3 regions of the Nocardioides zeae genome follow, and region 3 is predicted to be linked to each of the others. Evidence: predicted binding sites of a transcription regulator. Region 3 holds the regulator's gene; each other region holds the start of a gene.
The links. Region 3 encodes LexA, which represses DNA repair genes until DNA is damaged. Its sites were predicted from a motif close to TCGAACANNTGTTCGA; they were not measured.
Positions count from the first base shown of each region.

Region 1: a site for LexA is predicted at 878-893, ahead of ruvC (crossover junction endodeoxyribonuclease RuvC). Genes of this name have one in related genera too.
Region 2: a site for LexA is predicted at 997-1,012, ahead of QE405_RS01320 (HNH endonuclease signature motif containing protein). Genes of this name have one in related genera too.

Region 1 is NZ_JAUTAN010000001.1:1,294,750-1,297,010, forward strand. Features, by position in the region: gene pdxT (pyridoxal 5'-phosphate synthase glutaminase subunit PdxT) at 1-25, shown strand, start outside; gene QE405_RS06215 (YebC/PmpR family DNA-binding transcriptional regulator) at 42-809, shown strand; gene ruvC (crossover junction endodeoxyribonuclease RuvC) at 911-1,528, shown strand; gene ruvA (Holliday junction branch migration protein RuvA) at 1,525-2,127, shown strand; gene ruvB (Holliday junction branch migration DNA helicase RuvB) at 2,138-2,261, shown strand, end outside.
Region 2 is NZ_JAUTAN010000001.1:282,347-284,607, reverse strand. Features, by position in the region: gene QE405_RS01330 (hypothetical protein) at 1-340, shown strand, start outside; gene QE405_RS01325 (DoxX family membrane protein) at 337-756, shown strand; gene QE405_RS01320 (HNH endonuclease signature motif containing protein) at 1,026-2,261, shown strand, end outside.
Region 3 is NZ_JAUTAN010000001.1:12,564-14,824, forward strand. Features, by position in the region: gene QE405_RS00040 (hypothetical protein) at 1-285, opposite strand, end outside; gene lexA (transcriptional repressor LexA) at 367-1,110, opposite strand; gene QE405_RS00050 (LysM peptidoglycan-binding domain-containing protein) at 1,457-1,849, shown strand; gene QE405_RS00055 (hypothetical protein) at 2,005-2,261, opposite strand, start outside.

The DNA.
Region 1 (2,261 bases), 1.3 Mb from region 3:
GGCGAGCGCCGCTCGAGGCAGCTGAGAAGAAGAGGTAGCGCATGTCCGGCCACTCCAAGTGGGCGACCACGAAGCACAAGAAGGCCGCGATCGACGCCAAGCGCGGCAAGCTGTTCGCCAAGCTCATCAAGAACATCGAGATCGCGGCCAAGATGGGCGGCCCCGACCTGGGCGGCAACCCGACGCTCTACGACGCCGTGCAGAAGGCGAAGAAGCAGTCGGTCCCCAACAAGAACATCGACGCCGCGGTCAAGCGCGGCGGCGGTCTCGACGGCGGCGGCGTCGACTACGAGACGATCATGTACGAGGTCTACGGGCCGCAGGGCGTGGCGCTCCTCGTCGAGTGCCTCACCGACAACCGCAACCGCGCCGCGATGGAGGTCCGCACCGCGGTGACCCGCAACGGCGGCACGATGGCCGACCCCGGCTCGGTCTCCCGGCTCTTCCAGCGTCGCGGCGTCGTCGTGGTCGCGAAGGAGCAGGACGGGAAGGTGGTCTCGGAGGACGAGGTCATCGAGGTCACCCTCGACGCCGGTGCCGACGAGGTCGCCGACCACGGCGACACCATCGAGGTGCAGTCGGAGCCCGGCGACGTCGTCGCGGTCCGCACCGCGCTGCAGGACGCGGGCATCGACTACGACTCCGCCGAGGTGCAGTTCGTCGCGACGATGGACATCCCGGTGACGGAGCCCGAGGCCGCCGGCAAGGTGTTCCGGCTCGTGGACGTCGTCGACGACCTCGACGACGTGCAGAACGTGTTCACCAACGCCGACATCCCCGACGAGGTCATGGAGCAGGTCGACGCCTGAGCCGGGTCCCCGACCGCCCCGGCGCGTCGGCCCCCGCGTCGGGCCCCGCAACGGATAGCGTGCGCGGCTAGAACAGGCGTTCGACGTCGAGGGAGAGTGGCATGCGCGTGCTGGGGATCGACCCCGGTCTGACTCGGTGCGGCGTGGGCGTCGTGGAGGGCCGGCTCGGCCGTCCGCTGACCCTCGTGGACGTCAACGTGATCCGCACGTCGGCGAGCGTCCCCGTGCCGGAGCGCCTCGTCACGATCGAGCGCGGCGTCGAGGCGTGGATCGAGGAGCACCGGCCCGACGTGGTCGCCATCGAGCGCGTCTTCGCGCGGTCCGACGTCAGCACGGTCATGGGGACGGCCCAGGCGAGCGGCATCGCGATGGTGGTCGCCGCGCGCCGGGGGATCACGGTCGCGCTGCACACCCCCAGCGAGGTCAAGGCGGCCGTCTCCGGCAGCGGCCGGGCCGACAAGGCCCAGGTGGGGGCGATGGTCACCCGGATCCTGCGGCTGGACGCGATGCCGAAGCCGGCCGACGCGGCCGACGCGCTGGCGTTGGCGATCACGCACATCTGGCGCGGCGGGGCGCAGGAGCGGCTGGAGGCGGCGACCGTCGTCGCCGCCCGGGCCGCCGGAGCCGGCGGGACCACCGGGACCACCGCACCGAACAGGTACGCCGCGGCCGTCGCCGCGCACGGGAGGCAGGGCATGAGCGGGAGGAAGCAGCGATGATCGCGTTCGTGCGCGGTGAGGTCGCCGCCGTCGGGCTGACGTCGGCGGTCGTGGCCGTCGGGGGGATCGGGCTCGAGCTCCAGTGCACGCCCGGCACGCTGGCCACGCTGCGGCGCGGCGAGCAGGTCACCCTGCCGTCGACCCTCGTCGTGCGCGAGGACTCGCTGACCCTCTTCGGCTTCCTCGACGACGACGAGAAGCAGGTGTTCCAGCTCGTGCAGACCGCGTCGGGCGTGGGTCCCAAGGTCGCGCAGGCGATGGTCGCCGTGCTGCGGCCCGACGAGCTGCGGCGCGCGGTGCGCGACGAGGACGTCAAGACCCTCACCCGCGTGCCCGGCATCGGCCCGAAGGGCGCCCAGCGCATCATCCTCGAGCTCAAGGACAAGGTCGGCGTCGCCGGCACCGCTGCCACCCTGCCCGACGGCACCACGACGGGCGCCGCGGGCTGGCGCGAGCAGGTGCACGGCGGCCTGGTCGGTCTCGGCTGGACCGCCAAGGAGGCGGAGAAGGCCGTGGAGGGCGTCGCGCCCCAGGCCGGGGACGCTCCCGACGTCGGCGCGCTGCTGCGCGCCGCGCTGCAGTCGCTGAGCCGGGCCTGAGCGGCACGCGATGACGTACGACGACGAGCTCGCCGCCGCCGAGGAGCTGCACCTGCGGTCGCTGGTGGCCGCGGAGGCGGACGGTGACGAGCGGGCGGTCGAGGCCGCCCTGCGTCCGCGCACGCTCGACGAGG
Region 2 (2,261 bases), 270 kb from region 3:
CGAGGCGGTGGAGGTCGCGCGCGGCCACCTCTACACGTTCCACCGGCTCTCCGGCACCGCCGACCTCACTGTCGGCCAGGCCGTCGACGAGCTCCGGGAGGCCGGTCACGGCGAGCTGGCGGACCGCGTCGAGCGGGAGGTCGTCGGCCGCAACCTGCTCTACGGCCGCTGGTCGTTCCAGATCGTCGAGGAGTACGACGACGGCTACTACGCCACCTTCCGCCGCATCGAGAAGGAGGCGCGCGACGAGCTCGTCGAGGGACGTCGCCACCTCTTCGAGGCGGAGATGAAGGAGGACCGGCGCACCCACGGCCACCCCGGTCACGAGCAGCACCCGTGACCCTGGCCCGCCACGCGCTCCGGGTCGCGCTCGGGGTCTTCCTCGTCGCGGCCGGCGTGCTGCACCTGACCTCGCTCCGCACGGAGTTCCAGGCCCAGGTGCCGTCGTGGTTCCCGGTCGACGCCGACCTCGTGGTCGTCGTCTCCGGGGTCGTGGAGATCGCCCTCGGGCTCGCACTGCTGCTGGCCCCGGCGCGGCTCCGCCGCCTCACGGGCCTCGTGGTGGCGGTCTTCTTCGTGGCGGTGTTCCCGGGCAACGTGGCGCAGTACGTCGAGGGCACCTCCGCGTTCGGGCTCGACACCGACGGCGCACGGCTGACGCGCCTGTTCTTCCAGCCCGTGCTGGTCCTGGCGGCCCTGTGGGCGTGCGGATGGTTCGGGCCGAAGCGCGCCGAGTTGGGTCGGACGGCGCGGTAGGTGCGTCGAGGTGGGTCGGACGGCGCGGCGGGGACGTCGAGTTGGGTTGAACGGTGCGGCGCGGTGCGTCGAGTTGGGGTGTACGGCGCGGCGGGAGCGTCGAGGTGGGTCGGACGGCGCGGCGGGTGCGTCGAGTTGTCACGTACGCCGCGGTGCAGCCGGGAGCTCGTCGCTGCGTACGTGACAACTCGACGCCGGCCTCGGATCGGTCATCCACAGATCACCACCAAAAGGTGGTGATCGAATGTCTGTTCGATTAGAGTGGGGTCATGGATCGGGGGACCCGGCACACGGCGGCGACTGCGGCGACTGCGTTGATCGACGCGGTCCGCGAGCGCACACACGCTGCTCGTGTCGCGGAAGCGGCTGCGTTCGTCGCCGTGGGCGACTGGGCAACGGCGCACACCTCCGACGAGGTCGTCGGGGATCCCATCACGGTGCTGGGCGAGTGGCACGAGGAGTCCTACGCCGAGAAACTGGCCGGGGACCAGTTCCTCGAGCTGGGGGGCCCTGGAGCGCCCGTGGTGGCGGAGTTCTGCATCGGCGAGGTCGCCGCTGCTCGGGGGTGCTCGTTCGATGCCGCACGGCGGCTGGTCGGGGATGCGGTGGAGCTGCGCTACCGCCTGCCCCGTGTCCACGCCCGGATCGCCGCGGGCGAGGTCGATGTCTGGCGAGGACGCCGGATCGCACAGGCGACACGGACGCTGACCTTCGAGGGCGCGGGGTTCGTGGATCGCCATGTGGCGTACGTCGCTGGCAAGGCCACCGGTCCCGAGGTCGACCGTCTGGTGGTCGAGGCCGCGGCGCGGTTCGACCCCGAGACCACCGAGGCCGAGCGGGCCGAGGCCGACGGGGGCCGGCACCTGACGATCGAGCTGGGCGACGTGGGCTACGCGGACCCGCTCACGGGCACGCTGCGCGGGACCGTGGACGTCCACGGCACCCTCGACCTGGCCGACGCGCTGGACTTGGAGCGGACGGTGGCCCACGTCGCGCGGCAGCTCGTCGAGCTGGGGTGCGATCAGGACCTCGACGTCCGCCGCTCGATGGCCCTGGGCGAGGTGGCGCGGCGCTGCGACGGAATCAGCACGCTCGAGTACGACGAGGGCCAGCCGCCCACGCCGACACGCACTCGGCGGGAGGTGGTGCTCTTCGTGCACCTCGACCAGGCCGCCATCACCGGCACCCTGACCGGATTCGGCCCCGGGATCGACGCCTGCACCGGCACCACCGGCATCGACCTCGCCCGGCTCGACACCCCCGGCCTACCCCGCGGCACAGTCACCGCAGAGCAGGTCCAGACCTGGTGCGCCAGCCCCGACACCACCGTCACGATCAAGCCGGTCATCGACCTCAACCAGCACGACGCTGTCAACGGCTACACCCCACCGGACTGGATCGCTGACCACGTCCGTGTCCGCTGGCCCAGGTGTGTGTTCCCGTACTGCACCCGCAGCTCACGCACCGCCGACCTCGACCACCGCCAGGCCTACGACGAGAACGGC
Region 3 (2,261 bases):
GTAGGGCTCCCCGGCCTGCCACCCGCCCCCGTTGGACGGGTGCTGGCGCCGGGCCTCGAGCTCCGCGGAGCACTGGTCCATCCAGGCGTCGACGACGCCCGCGTCGTACACCTGGGCGTCGTGCACCGCCGGGAACGGACGGGGGTCGAAGGGGCCGGGGTGGAAGCCGGTGCGTCGGCCGCGACGCATCTCCTCGACCAGCGCGGTGACGTGGGCGTCCACGTCGCGGATCCGGTAGCCGTCGGCAGCCTCCAGCACCGGGAAGCGCGGGGTGTCGCTCGGCATTGCGGTCTCCTCGGGGACGGCCTCGACGTGATCCTACGGCCGTCCCCGGGCCCGGGACGACCGGGCCCGGAGCAGTCGGGATCAGAGGCGGCGGAGGACCGCCGTCACCTTGCCGAGGATGGTGGCGTGGGTGCCGTCGATCGGGTCGTACGCCTCGTTGTGGGGGAGGAGCCAGACCTGCCCGTTGCGGCGCTGGAACGTCTTCACGGTCGCCTCGCCGTCGATCATCGCGGCGACGATCTCGCCGTTCTCGGCCGTCGGCTGCTGGCGGACCACCACGTAGTCGCCGTCGCAGATCGCCGCGTCGATCATCGAGTCGCCGGACACCTCCAGCATGTAGAGCGTGCCGTCCCCGACGAGCTGCTGCGGGAGGGGGAAGACCTCCTCGACCCGCTGCTCCGCGAGGATCGGGCCGCCGGCCGCGATCCGTCCGACGACCGGCACGTACGTCGCGGCGGGGCGCGCCTCGCCGATGTCGGTCTCGTCGATGACGGACTCGTCCGCGCTGGAGAGCGCCGCGCGCTCGACCTCGAGGCCGTGCCCGACCACCTGGATCGCCCGGGGGCGGTTGGGGTCGCGACGGAGGTAACCCTTCTCCTCCAGCGCCTTGAGCTGGTGGGCGACCGAGGACGAGCTGGTGAGGCCGACCTGCTCGCCGATCTCGCGCATGCTCGGCGGGTAGCCCCGCTCGTCGAGCGCGGTCGTGATGACGGCGAGCACGCGCGCCTGGCGCGGCGTCAGGCGCGCCTGCCCCGCACCGGGCTGCGGCACCGCCGACACGTCCGTCACCCCTGCGTCGTCGCCCGGGTCCTTGGTCGCCGCCATGTCCGTCCTTCTTTCCGCGCCCTCGGACGCTTCGCCGCTCGGTCGACTGCTCGGTGCCCCCGCGCCGTGCTGCAGGCGGGACACCGTCGCGGACCGCACGCTAGTCGTCGGACCCGTGCGGATTCAAACATCTGTTCGACCGGCGTGTCCCGTGTCGCCGTCGGTACGCCGTCGAAGAAATGTTCGACCGCACCCTTGATCCGATCGAACACCTGCTCTAGTGTCGCTCAGGTGTTCGATCGAACGTGTGATCGACGGTGGGTCCGGCGGTGACGCCGACCAGAACTGTCGGTGGCCGTCGATAGACATCGCTCGTCACGACCCGACACTTCCCCAGGAGGTCACCATGAGCTCGACCGCATTCGCCCCGCAGCTGCCGGCAACCCGGTCCGCCCGTCCTGTTCGCGCGGTCCGTCCGGCGCGCCCGGCTCCCCGGGCGCAGGGCTCGCTGCGCCTCACGCGACGCGGCCGTCTGGTGGTGCTGGTGCTCGGTCTCGTCGCCATGCTCGCCCTGGGCGTCGTCCTCGGCTCGGTGTCCGCCGCGAGCGACGAGTCGACCGCCGGGCAGACGGAGACCATCCGCGTCCAGTCGGGCGACACGCTGTGGGACATCGCCGCGGCGCGTGCCGGTTCGGGCGAGTCGGTGCAGGACGTCATCGACGAGATCCGCTCGATCAACCACCTGAGCTCCGGGGCGCTGATGGCCGGCGACCAGCTCGAGGTGCCCGCGGCCGGCTGACGCCGCACCGCGTCGCGGCAGGTCCGCGACGCCCACGATCCCGGCAGGTCGACTCGACCCCGACCTGCCGGACCAGGGGAAGAGAGCGAGGGGCGGGCCTGCGACGGCGGGCTCGCCCCTCGTGCCGTTCCCGGAGGGTCGTCCCCGTCGTCCGGTCAGCGGGCGGCGCGCTTGCCGCCGGTCGGTCGCGGTGGCTGGTCACCGGGTGTGCCGCCCGCTCCACCGAGGAGGCGCAGGGCGCTCCCGCCGAGCAGCAGTCCGACGAAGAGGCAGGCGATGGCGCCGAGGCAGGCCAGCGCGAGCAGGAGCCAGGCGACGCCGCTCCCGTCGTCGCGCGCCGCGCGCCCGAGGTCGATCGCCATCCAGACGAGGTAGCCCCACGCGACGACCGTCAGCGTGATGCCCAGGGCGT